2 linked regions of the Cycloclasticus pugetii PS-1 genome follow. The protein of the gene in region 2 interacts with the protein of the main gene of each other region in a pairwise test. Links are inferred from orthologs where the notes say so. Each region holds a gene or a part of one and is shown on either strand. Other genes may lie near its edges.

Evidence for each region.
Region 1: the proteins of CYCPU_RS0110740 (region 2) and CYCPU_RS0108615 interact in binary tests that used the Escherichia coli proteins (3 or more experiments, as listed by UniProt). The link is inferred for Cycloclasticus pugetii PS-1 from one-to-one orthologs.

Annotation. Positions count from the first base shown.
Region 1 is NZ_ARVU01000001.1:1,776,341-1,782,850, forward strand. The notes cover bases 1,108-4,071. They hold CYCPU_RS0108615 (glutamate-5-semialdehyde dehydrogenase), read right to left. Parts: upstream 3,238-4,071; coding sequence 1,978-3,237; downstream 1,108-1,977. Other genes in these bases: rsfS (ribosome silencing factor), read right to left, coding at 1,108-1,258; nadD (nicotinate-nucleotide adenylyltransferase), read right to left, coding at 1,290-1,925; holA (DNA polymerase III subunit delta), read right to left, coding at 3,278-4,071. Outside these bases: 23S rRNA (pseudouridine(1915)-N(3))-methyltransferase RlmH, read right to left, coding at 1-21; CYCPU_RS0108600 (YiaD family glycine zipper/OmpA-like lipoprotein), read right to left, coding at 132-791; more of rsfS, read right to left, coding at 929-1,107; more of holA, read right to left, coding at 4,072-4,303; CYCPU_RS0108625 (LPS-assembly lipoprotein LptE), read right to left, coding at 4,337-4,867; leuS (leucine--tRNA ligase), read right to left, coding at 4,879-6,510. UniProt on the Escherichia coli protein: Catalyzes the NADPH-dependent reduction of L-glutamate 5-phosphate into L-glutamate 5-semialdehyde and phosphate. The product spontaneously undergoes cyclization to form 1-pyrroline-5-carboxylate.
Region 2 is NZ_ARVU01000001.1:2,199,827-2,206,365, reverse strand. Bases 2,456-5,448 are described here. They hold CYCPU_RS0110740 (LytR/AlgR family response regulator transcription factor), read right to left. Parts: upstream 4,326-5,448; coding sequence 3,585-4,325; downstream 2,456-3,584. Other genes in these bases: CYCPU_RS0110735 (sensor histidine kinase), read right to left, coding at 4,322-5,377; hemC (hydroxymethylbilane synthase), read right to left, coding at 2,590-3,519; CYCPU_RS0110750 (uroporphyrinogen-III synthase), read right to left, coding at 2,456-2,600. Also shown: CYCPU_RS0110760 (heme biosynthesis HemY N-terminal domain-containing protein), read right to left, coding at 1-469; CYCPU_RS0110755 (uroporphyrinogen-III C-methyltransferase), read right to left, coding at 481-1,734; more of CYCPU_RS0110750, read right to left, coding at 1,857-2,455; argH (argininosuccinate lyase), read left to right, coding at 5,469-6,539. UniProt on the Escherichia coli protein: Member of the two-component regulatory system BtsS/BtsR, which is part of a nutrient-sensing regulatory network composed of BtsS/BtsR, the low-affinity pyruvate signaling system YpdA/YpdB and their respective target proteins, BtsT and YhjX.

The sequences.
Region 1 (6,510 bases), 420 kb from region 2 along the record:
TGCTAAAATTTTCAGCTTCATATACGACCTATGATTTATGAAAAAGGCGGCTCAACTGAGCCGCCTTTATACTTTCTTTTGAGCCCTTATCGTAACAAGCTCCTTAAAATACGCTGTAAGCTAACGCAGTGCTACCTAACATTTAATGGTGTTAATGTTATTTCCACTCGCCTGTTTTGTGCTCGCCCTTCTTTTGTAGAGTTACTTGCAATCGGACTTTGCTCACCATAGCCCATTACATTAAACCGTTGGCCAACCACACCTTGTGAGCGTAGGTAGCTCGCTACACTTTGTGCGCGCTGTTCAGATAAACCTTGGTTATACGCTTCATCACCTACACTATCTGTATGGCCAATGACCGTAATGGTCGTATCTGAATATTCTTTAAGAATAATCGCCACTGAGTCCAGCACTTGATAGAAGCCTGCATTAATACTTGAGTTACCAGTTGTAAACGTAACATTGCCGGGCATATTCAATATAAGGTTGTTTCCAACACGGCTAACGCTTACCCCTGTTCCACTTAGACGTTGACGTAATTTCGCCTCTTGCACATCCATATAGTAACCAACACCACCGCCTGCTGCCGCACCCAAGACTGCACCTTTCAATGCCGTTTTTCGGTCCCCTTTCATTGCGCCTATTATAGCGCCTGTTACAGCACCCGCTCCTGCACCCATCGCCGCTTTACTGGTTTGTTGTTCTTGTGTATATGGGTTTACTGTCGTACAACCGGCTAATGTAAACATTAAACCAGCTGCAATGCCTGTTACTAAGGTTTTACTATTCATCCAAAATCTCCCTATTAATACGTATGGTTAAAAATCATTGATTCATAAAATCGAGCATTTAAAATCATTGCCATTTCTTTGTTTTGTTCCTTATCTTAACTCACTTAAATGAACAAACAATGAACTTAAATCAATCTTTAAGTATCTGTCTCGACCGTCCAAAGCTTTTCAAGTTGGTAGAACTCACGAATATTCGGCTGCATAACATGAACAATCGTATCACCCAAGTCTATTAGCACCCATTCACCCGCATCCATTCCTTCAACACCGAGGGGTATTAATCCGTGCTTTTTAGAAACCATCGATACTTCCATTGCAAGAGACTTTACATGTCTATTTGATGAGCCTGTCACAATCACTATATGATCAGCAAAAGAGCACTTACCGCTCACATCAATCACTTCAATGTGCTGACCTTTTTTATCATCCAGCGCTTCGGTGACTTTTGTTAATAACTGCTGAGCCATATTTTCTATACCTTATTTTCTAATTATTGAGTTATCTATAAAAACTGTTTTTGTTAATCACATCTAAACACTGACTCGTCAGCATTTCTTTTACAGTTTTTTTATCTTTAATGCGTTGTCTAATCTGTGTTGCCGAAATATCGAGAGGCTTCACTGACTGACAGTAAATTTTACCATGTGTTTGCTGCTTTAGTTGCGACTTATCCTTTGTTAAAAAAGGGGTAATATAACTTTTTACTGCTGCTTCAAACTGGTTATCAAACCCAGCACGATCGGTCACCACGATATGCGTCAATTTTATTAGCTCTTCCCAGCGATGCCACGACATCAAACCATTAAAAGCCTCCATGCCTAACACCAACACCAGCGAGTCATTTGGATACTTTCGACGAAAATCCGATAACGTATCTACCATATAACTCGGCCCACTTCGCTCCATTTCGCAACTATCCGCCACTAGCGAGGGGTACTCTCTCACTGCCAACTTCAATAAAGAGAATCGTTGTTCCGCTGATAACACCGGCGCAATACGATGCGGTGGATTAGCTGATAAAACCATTCTCACCTCATCTAAGCCTATCTCTTTTTGCACTGCGCTTGCCGCTGTCAAATGCCCCAAATGAATGGGGTCAAACGTCCCGCCATATATTCCAATAAATTTGGCCATCACTCACAGCATCTCAAAACAAGCAAACAACAAGCCCATTAATGGAGCAAAACTACTGACGAATATGCCCATCACCTAACACAATATATTTTTGCGTCGTCAAACCAATCAGCCCAACAGGGCCACGCGCGTGCAGCTTGTTGGTGCTGATACCTATTTCACCACCCAAACCATACTCAAAGCCATCCGCAAACCGTGTCGAGGCATTGACCATCACAGAGCTCGAATCAACCTCACGTAAAAATTGCATTGCCTTAGAATAATCGGCCGTCACAATTGACTCGGTATGCCCAGACCCATGCTGATGAATATGATCCATAGCAGCTGTCATATCATCAACAACCCGAATTGACAAAATAGGGGCAAGGTACTCTTCGTCCCAATCAGCCTCAACAGCTTTCTCGCAACTGGGTATAATTTGACAAGTTCTTTCACAGCCACGTAACTCCACTCCCTTATCAGTGTAGAGTTTCGCTAATTCAGGCAAGATATCTTTTGCAATACCTTCGGCCAGCAATAAAGTTTCCATTGTATTACAGGTACCATAACGCTGTGTTTTTGCATTGAACGCAATCGATTTCGCCATTTCTTTATCCGCCAAATCGTCAATATAGACATGACATACTCCATGCAAATGCTTGATCACTGGCACCCGTGCTTCTTTAGTGACCCGTTCAATCAGGCCCTTACCGCCTCGTGGGATAATAACATCCACAAAATCTTCCATACGTATTAGCTCACCAACTGCATTACGATCCGTTGTTTCAACAACTTGAACCACCTCGTTTGGTAAGCCTGCTTGATTTAAACCTTTGGTAATACAAGCTGCAATGGCTTGATTTGAGTGTTTTGCTTCCGAGCCGCCACGTAAAATACTTGCGTTACCTGACTTCAGGCATAACGCAGCCGCATCGGCAGTTACATTTGGACGTGACTCATAAATAATACCGATCACACCTAACGGGACACGCATTTGACCAACTTTTATTCCCGAAGGTCGTGAGTTAATTTGACTGATTTCTCCCGCAGGATCAGGTAAGGCGATTATCTGCCTTAAGCCTTCTGAGATGGCCTGTACACGTTCTTCATTCAACGCTAAACGATCTAATAAAGCAGCATCAAGGCCACTGTCCTGGCCAGCTTTTACATCTAGCGCATTGGCCTGTAAAATAACACTTTGTTGATGTTCTATTTCATCAGCTATAAACGCCAGAGCTTGATTTTTAACGCCAGTATCTGCATTAGCAATAACACGGGCAGCACGTTTTGCCCGCTCACCCACGCTATACATATAGTCTTTTAGTTCGCTCATTTTTTTCCTATAAAAATCATTATTTTTGACATTAATTATACTACGGTTGGTTATTGAAACGTTTCGGCTCACAAAACGCTAAACAAATTTGCTCAATCATCAGCCATTCATCCCCTGTCTCAACACCTTTTGTCACCCGTTCGGCCTTTGCGCAAGCCTGAATCATCGCTTGCCACTGACCAAGCCCTCCTCTAGATAGAGCCTTCATATAAGTGTTTTTTTTACTGTCCCAAATCCGGTGCTTTTTAAACGTTGCGTCACGTCGACCCATTGTTTTTTCTTCAAAGCTTAAGCTGGCAAGAATCCGTAATTCGCGCATTAAAGCCCATAAAACGACAGGTGCCGCCAGCTTTTCCCCTAACAAGCCTTTTAATATTTGAAGTGCTCTTGCCGCGTCACCCAACAGCAAGCTATCGGTCAGCTTGAAAACATCATACCGTGCATTATCTGCCACCGTATTTGAGATATCTTCTATTGATAATTCTACTGGGCCAAATAATGTGTGAAGTTTTTCAATTTCTTGATCAGCAGCCAGCAAATTCCCCTCAACACTGTCTGCTAGCAATTTAACACCTTGGGCGCTTGCCTTTAAGCCTTTTCGCTTCAGACGATGGTCCAACCATCTCAACAATTTATCATCAACCAGAGGCCACACTTGCACCACTACCCCATGTTGATCTATCGATTTAAACCATTTTGACTTTTTTGCAGAACCATCTAACTTGCCAGCGACAATAATCAGTAGATTGTCGGCAGACAAATCATCTAGCATTTTTTCAATCGCTTGTGATCCTTCTCGCCCCGGTTTAGCCGTTGGTAAATTTAATTCAATTAGGTTCTTTTCGGCAAATAATGACTGGTTCAAACTAGCGGCATAAAGCTGGTTCCAGTCAAACTGCCCCTCAACATGCAACACCTGACGGTTCACAAACCCCGCGTTTCTGGCCTGCTGACGAATTAAGTCAACAGCCTCACCTTGCTGTAATGGCTCAGCACCCGACACTAAATACACCGGTGCTAGTTTTTTATTCAGCGAAGAAGATAATTGATTAACGTCTAACTGCATAGGCTCTGGCTCAACACAGGCCAGCTAATTGAGTTAATGAACCACCGCGTCTACTTTTACTGCTTGTATATGCCTTAAAATTTGTTGGGCCGCATCTCGTTTTAAATCACGCGCAATAACCGCTGACTCATTGGTTCGACCTATAATGTCATTTTCATCGTTGATGAAATCACGCACTAATAATAGCGCTTGGTCATCTAAAAGCACCTGACCATTCGCCATCACCAAACTATAAATGACGGAGTACTGCATTTCTGACTCACGAACTTTACCTCTTGAGTCCACACTCAAAGTTCTATTTTCTGACTCTTCTTTTTTAATCGTTAATATCGCATCGGCATCTGAACGCTGGCTTACCACTTCTGCGGAGTACCCAAGCAGCTCTTTCAAATCTCTTACTAAGTCAGTGTGCTGAGGGCCAGCCACATAAATTTTCTGAAGTTCAGCAGGTAGCTCGAAAGCTCCTCGTAATTTAAAACCGCACGCCGTTAATGAAACTGACAACAGGCAAAGTATTGTCATTAAACGCAGTATCACAAAAAAGTGTGTTCGAGTGTTCATCATATTTTAGTCCGCTAAATAACAATATTAACCAGTCTCTTCGGCACAATAATAACCTTTCGAACAGGTTTTCCGTCAATAAATTTATTAACATTGTCCTCTGATAACGCTAACTTTTCTATGCTTTCTTTAGATGCATCGGCCGCCACCATCAGCTTAGCTCTTAATTTGCCATTTACTTGCACCACCATTTGCACTTCCTCCAACACCAACGCCGTCTCATCAAATTCTGGCCACGTTACGTCGATCAGTGGATCTTGATGGCCCAAAGCTTGCCACATCTGATCACAAACATGAGGAATAATCGGCGACAACATCAACACAATGCTTTCTAACGCTTCTTGTAACAAGGCTCGAGAAGCATCCGTTTCGGCTTTAAATTTAGACACTGAATTTAACAATTCCATATTAGCCGCAATGGCTGTATTGAACGTTAAACGGCGACCATAATCATCATTGACCTTATTTAAGGTTTCATGGACCTGTCGACGAAGCGCCTTATCTTCACTGCTTAATTGATCAACTGTATATCCGCTGATTAAGCCGCCATCGACATGCTCTTTGACTTGACGCCATAAGCGACGAATAAATCGAAATGAGCCTTCGACTGCGCTGTCAGACCATTCTAATGATTGCTCTGGAGGCGCAGCAAACATAGTGAATAGGCGCACCGTATCGGCACCGTACTTTTCAATTAAACCTTGCGGATCAACCGTATTGCCTTTCGATTTTGACATTTTCGTGCCATCTTTAAGCACCATCCCTTGCGTTAACAAGTTCTTAAACGGCTCATCGCAAGACACCAAGCCAAGGTCACGCAATAATTTTGTATAAAACCGCGAATACAGGAGATGCAAAATAGCGTGTTCAATACCACCGATATATTGATCAACCGGCAGCCAATAGTTAGCTCGTTCATCTAACATCGCTTGATCATTATCTGCACAACAATAACGTGCAAAATACCATGAAGACTCCATGAACGTATCAAACGTATCGGTTTCTCTTTTAGCTTGCTGACCACACGTTGGACAGCTTGTATTAATAAATTCTTCGTGCCTTGCTAAGGGCGACCCAACCCCTTCCAAGGACACATCCTTAGGCAAAATAACCGGTAACTGCTCATCGGGCACTGGCACAGTACCGCAGTCATCACAATAAATAACCGGCACAGGTGTTCCCCAATAACGTTGACGTGAAATACCCCAATCACGCAAACGAAAGTTAACCGTTTTTTTGCCCTTACCCTTGGCACTTAATGATTCAGCAATTGCATCGAAGGCCTGCTGAAAATCTAAACCATCAAATTCCGCTGAATTAAGTAACGTTCCTTTGCCCGTATACGCTTGCTTTGTAAGATCAATATCATCAGGGTTATCGGTAGCTATAACTTGCTTGATTGCTAAGCCATACTTGTTCGCAAACTCGAAATCACGCTGATCATGAGCAGGCACTGACATCACTGCTCCGGTTCCATAATGCATTAATACAAAATTTGCGATCCAAATAGGTACCGTCTCACCCGTTAATGGATGAATCGCCTTAAGCCCCGAATCAATGCCCTTTTTCTCCATTGTCTCCATCGCAGCTTCCGATGTTTCCATGGTTTTACATTGATCTAAAAATTCAGCAATATCGGTATTATT
Region 2 (6,539 bases):
GTTGAATGGCATGTATTTGGTCGGGCAACGTCTTGCCTGCCTTAAATAAATATTCATCTCGGCGATTATAAGCGCCTTGAGACTGGGCGGCATGGGCGGCGCTAAGGTAGTTCAGTAAAGGGGTGTCACTTTGTTCAGCATGCTTGACTAAGAGTTTTTCAGAGCGCTGCCAATTGCCTTCGGCAGAATTAATCAGGCCCTTATTAATTTCTTTTTGTGAGCGGGTCGTTTTACGTTTTTGGTTCCATCTGCTGATGCTTTTGGGACTACGTTTAAGAGTGAGCAGGGCTCTTAAAGAGAAATAAAAACCAATGAAAATAATCAATGTAACAAACAACAGGACTGCCAGAGACGTCTCAATGGATACGTGCCCATAAGTTAAAAGGGCGTATCCAGGTTCCAGATGTACCTGATAAGCAAGTCCACTAGCGATGACTAGAGCGAGTATGAGAAGAAGTATTAGTTTCATAGTGCTTGCCTCTATTGCTCTGCTTTAGTAGGTTCCGGAGCTGCCGAAGTTGGCATGTTATTGTCTATTGCGAGGGGGGCTGGTTCTTCAGCTGGTGGCTGTGAGCTGAGATCCTTTTTTTCTATGGAAGCAGGGGTAGTAATAGTGATTGAAGGGGCGGTACTGTCTTCGGCTGACATGCTTAATAGGGGCAAATCGCGCAGCATCTTTAACGATAAGGCAATAGAGGGAAGCTCAGCTTTGATGACTGTATTTTCAAGCTTATCAAGTTGCTTAAGGGCCGTTTTTACAGCAGGGTTGTTATGATCAAAGTAATCACCTAGCCAAGTTTTAGCAATGGCGATGTTCGCAGTGTAAAGGGCTTGTTGCTGGTTAATTAAGGCTAGCCTGGCTGATTCAAGCTTTAAGGCTAAATTTTTTCTAATCAGTTCAATGCGCTCTGGTGTCATCAACGCGGCTAAAGGTTTATCGCTGCGCCGAACGACGATTAATTTACTGAAGCTCTCCCAAGCATCGTTAAGGGTGTCTTGAATATTTTCTGGAATAGGGGAGGTATCACCTTTACCAATTTCAGGTGCTTGAGCGGTACCGGCATGAGGCGCTTTAATACCCATGTTAGAAACGGCGTCTTCTAGGGCCAAAAGTTGCGACGAAAGACCTACCGTATCTGGTAAGACGGTACTGTTGAGAAGGTTTATTTCTTTTGCTATTTGTTGACGAATGGCAAATGTTAGGGGGTCGCCATTTTCTTTAAGTCGTTGATCAGCGGTCTGTAGAGCAACAATGGCGGTATCAACGTCTCCGGCTAATTGTAAGCGGGTATTGGCCACACTCACTAAATACTCAGCTTCAGCAATAAGCCATTGACGCCTATTTTTGCCGACTTGTTGTTGTAATAAAGTGATCCTTTCATCTGCCGACTGCTCGAGCTGCTCAACGTGTGAGTTAAGGTCTGATAACTGATTGCTAACTTGACGGGTTTTAGATTGGAGTTCGTTTGAAGCTCCGGACGTGTCGTTTTTAAGTGCGTCGATGCTGCTCGACAGTTGACTAATGTGTTGAGTGAGTTGCTTAAAGGCGAGGTACCCAGCCATGGTGGCCAGAATAACTAAAAAAATGGCCAGCCAAGCAATCGCACTTCTTGATTTTTGTTTGGGCTGATTAGTAGATGATGTCTTTGCCACTACCTTTTCAGGCTGCTTACTGCTTGCCTTAGGGTTAGGTTTGTCTTCAGTGTGCGCTTCCTGTTTTGATGAGTCATTCATGACAGATATCCGTGAGTGATAAAGATTAGGTCATTTCAATACATAGAGCCTAATGGTTGTAAAGTCAGTTATGGTCCTCTTCAGTATAGCGCCGAAACAGCTACGATGCTTAAAAAAATTTGTTAGCGTTTTTTGTCTTGGTTGATGGCAGAGACTAAGCCTTTATCGCTAGCCCCATGACTAATGAGCAGATGTTGGCAGTCAAGACTGCTGGCGTAGCGGGCAAGTCGTTCGCTAAAGACCACGAAAGTACACTGTTGTTTAAGCTCATCAATAGGCCTTGGCGGGATTAGAAATAGGTTGTCTAAGGCCAGTTGACTAGTGATAGTGATGTAGGCGGGTTTCTTGTTGTGGCTTGTCTTGTAATTATTAGGTAATGTGCGTTGGTATACGTCAAGAGTATCAACGGTCATGCCGCGTTTTTGTAGTTGTTCAGCCAATAAAGTACGGCCTCCTTTGCCTTTAATGATGAGCCCTTTTTTTTGCTTAAGGTCGCTTGGAAGCTGTGTAAGTAGGCGCTCAGAATTAAAGGGTTTAGCGGCAGTAATGGCAGGTTTTAAACCGAGTTGGTCCAGCGTGTCGGCTGTTTTAGGCCCAATGGCAATCATGCCAGAAGGTGTTTTTTGCCATTGATGATCTATTAGGCGATCGGCCTGTATAACTGCATTTGCACTGATAAAAATCAGGTAATCGTAGTTACTATGCTGGTATAAAGTGTTGCTAATATGCGCTGTATTTTCAACAGCTTGAATCGCTATGGTTGGGTAGCGAATTGGTGTAAAGCCTGCTGCCGTTAACAGGCCACATAGGTGATCTGATTGATGGGCCGGCCGCGTGACTAAGACAGTTTTTTCATTACTCTGCATGATCGTACAGTTTGTCTAGAATCTCCTTAGCACCGGCAGCTAAGAGACGGTTAGCAACGGTAACGCCAATCTTTTCTGCATCCTCAAGGGGGCCTTCTAGTTGTTCAGTGATCATTACACTGCCATCAGGTTCTGCGACCAAACCATGTAGGCGTAAAATATCACCTTTAATCCTTGCGTGCCCCGCGATGGGGGCTTGGCACCCACCTTCCAGTGTGAAATTCATGGCGCGTTCGGCCTGCACACGAATAGCTGTAGGCTTGTCATGTAAGCATTCAATGAGCGCTAGTGTTGCCGTGTCGCCCTGCCTACATTCTATGCCGATAGCGCCTTGGCCAATAGCCGCCAACAATGTGTTAACCGGAAGGGGCATTTTTATTCTGTTCTCAAAGCCAAGGCGAATCAGACCCGCTGCAGCAAGAATAATGGCATCATAATCGCCGTTATCTAACTTTTGCAGGCGACTATTTACGTTTCCTCGAAGTGATTTGATGTGTAAGTCAGGGCGCATTTTAAGTAGCTGGCTCTGACGCCTAAGACTTGAGGTGCCAACAACAGCGCCTATGGGTAAATCGTTAATGCTTGAGTAGGCGTTGGAAACAAAGGCATCCCGAGGGTCTTCACGTGACAAAATAGCGCCAATTTCAAAGCCCTCTGGTACTTGAGCGGGTACATCTTTCATCGAGTGAACGGCGAGGTCTGCATCACCATTTAGCATTCCCTGCTCAAGCTCTTTAATAAAAAGGCCTTTACCACCAATTTTTGCTAAGGGGGTGTCAAGAATTTTGTCACCTTGGGTGACCATTTTAACCAACTCAATTTCAAGTGAAGGGTGTGATGCTTTTAGCAATTTAGCGACGTGTTCAGCTTGCCAAAGGGCTAATGGGCTTTTGCGAGTTGCGATTTTAATCAGAGACATGACGGTAACAAAGGGTTGTGAGATAGACGGATTATATCAGCCGGTGACGACATGTTTAAGGAGACTCAGTCTTTCTGTCGCAGAAAACGGTTTAATTCGGCTTGGTGTCGTCGACTGATGCTCAAGGTGTCTTTATAGCCTTTAAGCTGCAGCTCGAATTGGCCCGAGGCAGATTTTGTAATAGCGTGTATGGCAGTTGTATTAACCAGGGCATTACGATGAATGCGAAAGAATTGTGTGCCGAATTCTTCCTCCAGTAATTTCAGCGAGTCTTCGATTAATATCGACTCTGTTGCAGTCGACGCGAGAACGTATTTATGGTCAGCTTTGAAGAATAAGATATCGTTGACGTTCAGGACTTTAAGGCCATGATGTGTATGAGCGCAAAGGTGTTGGCGTGGTCGTGATAATAATGGCGCGGCTTGTTTGATATCGATGGGCTGCGCCATGTATTGCGCTGCTTTATCAATGGCTTGATCTAATCGAGCTTGTTTAACCGGCTTAAGCAAATAATCAATGGCATTTTTATCAAAAGCCTCAATAGCGTATTCGTCGTAGGCGGTGACAAAGACTACCCGTGTTTTTAATTGAGCGTTTGCTATTTCAGTAGCGGTTTGCAAACCATCCATTTTTGGCATGCGAATATCCAGTAAAGCCAGCTCAGGTTGAATATCAATGCATTGCTTTAATGCGTCAACCCCATTACTGGCATCGGCATAGACAGTGTGGTGGCTGCTAATTGCATCGACTAGTCTTTTTAAACGTTGCCTTGCCAGTGGTTCATCATCTGCAATTAAGATTTTCATAAGAGGGACTTTTGGTATGGAAATTTAAGTTGGGTCTGGAATTCTAAATCGCTTGAGCTGACCAGTAACTGGCTTTGCCCTGGGAAGCATTGCTCCATTCGAAGGCGGATATTATGCAAGGCCATCTTGTTTCCGCCTCGCTCCTTTGATGCGTGTTCATTGCCAATAGGGTTTTTGACGAGTAAACGAATAATACTTTTTTCCATACTGCCAGAAATATTCAGCTCGCCGCCGTCACCGACCGTTTCAATACCATGGTAAACGGCATTTTCAATGATAGGTTGAATGCTTAACGGCGGGATGAGGGCATCGCTTGGGATGTTTGAAATATCTAACCGTATGGTTAACCGATCACCTAAACGGGTTTGCTCGATATTTAAATATTGTTGAATGAAAGCAAGTTCTTGGCTAAAAGGAATCAGTCGTTTAGAGGTTTGCATATTAGCTCGAAATAATTCAGCTAAGTCTTCTGTCAGCGACTCAGCCAAGGGTGGGTCTATTCGCGTTAGGCTGGCAATGGTATTTAGGCTATTAAATAAAAAATGTGGTCGAATACGGGCCTGTAATGCATCAAGTTGTGCATCGGCTTCTGCCTTTATTTGTCTGCGCCATTGAAATTGAATGTATAGAAAGCGTAATAAAATAAGGCTAAAGATAATACTGATACCCGTATTTCTTAAATAGATACTAAGGTAGCTATTTGGGGAACTTGCAAATAGGTCTAGCTGGGGTAATAAAAAAGAGATGACCCAGGTAATGAACAAGGTTGTAAGGTTGATGGTGAAAAACATCAGAAGACATATCTGGGTTGAAGAACAACGGTTTATTTTTTCTTTCAAAGCGCAAAAAATAGCAGCGCATGTAAAGGCAACCCATAAAATAAACAAGGCATTTAAACTAAGCGCTACCCAAAAGTCACCACTTATAAAGCTGGTATTTAAGGCAAGAATAATGGCCAGTAATTGAGAAATAAGCGTGAGATACAGGACATTCTTAGCAAGACACATGTCCGGCAAAAAATAAGCTTGTTGTGTGAGAGAACTTTTGTCCATGCTGGAAGTGCTAGCCTATGTTCTATTCGTTCTAAAGTAAGCGATTCTTAAGTGATATACTAGGCGAAAATTCACTTTTGTAGCTAAAGACATGTCACTAGATAAACAAAATAAATTGTGGGGCGGCCGCTTCACTGAAAGCACCGACGCCTTTGTTCAGGCATTTACAGCCTCCGTTGATTTTGATCAACGTCTAGCACCGTATGATATTCAAGGCTCAGTCGCTCACGCCAAAATGTTGACCAAGGTGGGGATTCTAACTGAGCAAGAATGTCAGCAGATAGAGGAAGGCTTAGCGGATATCTTAAGCTGTATTCAAGCGGGTGAGTTTGAATGGTCTGTTGCATTGGAAGATGTGCACATGAACATTGAGGCGGCGTTAACCGAACGTATCGGTATGGCAGGTAAAAAGCTGCATACAGGGCGTTCACGTAATGATCAGGTGGCGACAGATATTCGTTTGTTTTTGCGTGACCAGCTAGGGATGATTCAATCAGAGTTGAAGCGTTTACAACAAGGTCTGGTCAGTTTGGCCGAACAGCATACTGATACGATTATGCCTGGCTTTACACACCTACAAGTGGCGCAACCGGTCACCTTTGGGCATCACTTAATGGCGTGGTTTGAAATGCTAAAGCGTGATGCCGAACGGTTTGCAGATTGTGCAAAACGGGTTAATGTTATGCCGCTGGGGTCAGCCGCGTTAGCCGGAACGAGTTACCCGATTGACCGCTTTATGACGGCAGAATTGTTGGGTTTTTCTCGCCCGTCAGCCAATTCTTTAGATGGTGTTAGTGACCGTGATTTTGCAATAGAATTTTGTGCGGCCTCTGCCTTGTTGATGACGCACTTATCTCGCTTTTCAGAAGAAATTGTTTTATGGACGAGCGCGCAATTTAATTTTGTTGATTTGCCAGACGCGTTTTGTACCGGTTCATCGATCATGCCGCAAAAGAAAAACCCCGATGTGCCTGAATTGGTGCGCGGTAAAACAGGGCGCGTAAACGGTCACTTGGTGTCGTTGTTAACGCTGATGAAGTCCCAACCCTTAGCCTACAACAAAGATAACCAAGAAGATAAAGAGCCGTTGTTTGATACCGTCGATACGGTTTTAGGGTCTTTGCGTGCGTTTGCCGATATGGTGCCGAATATTAAGCCAGTA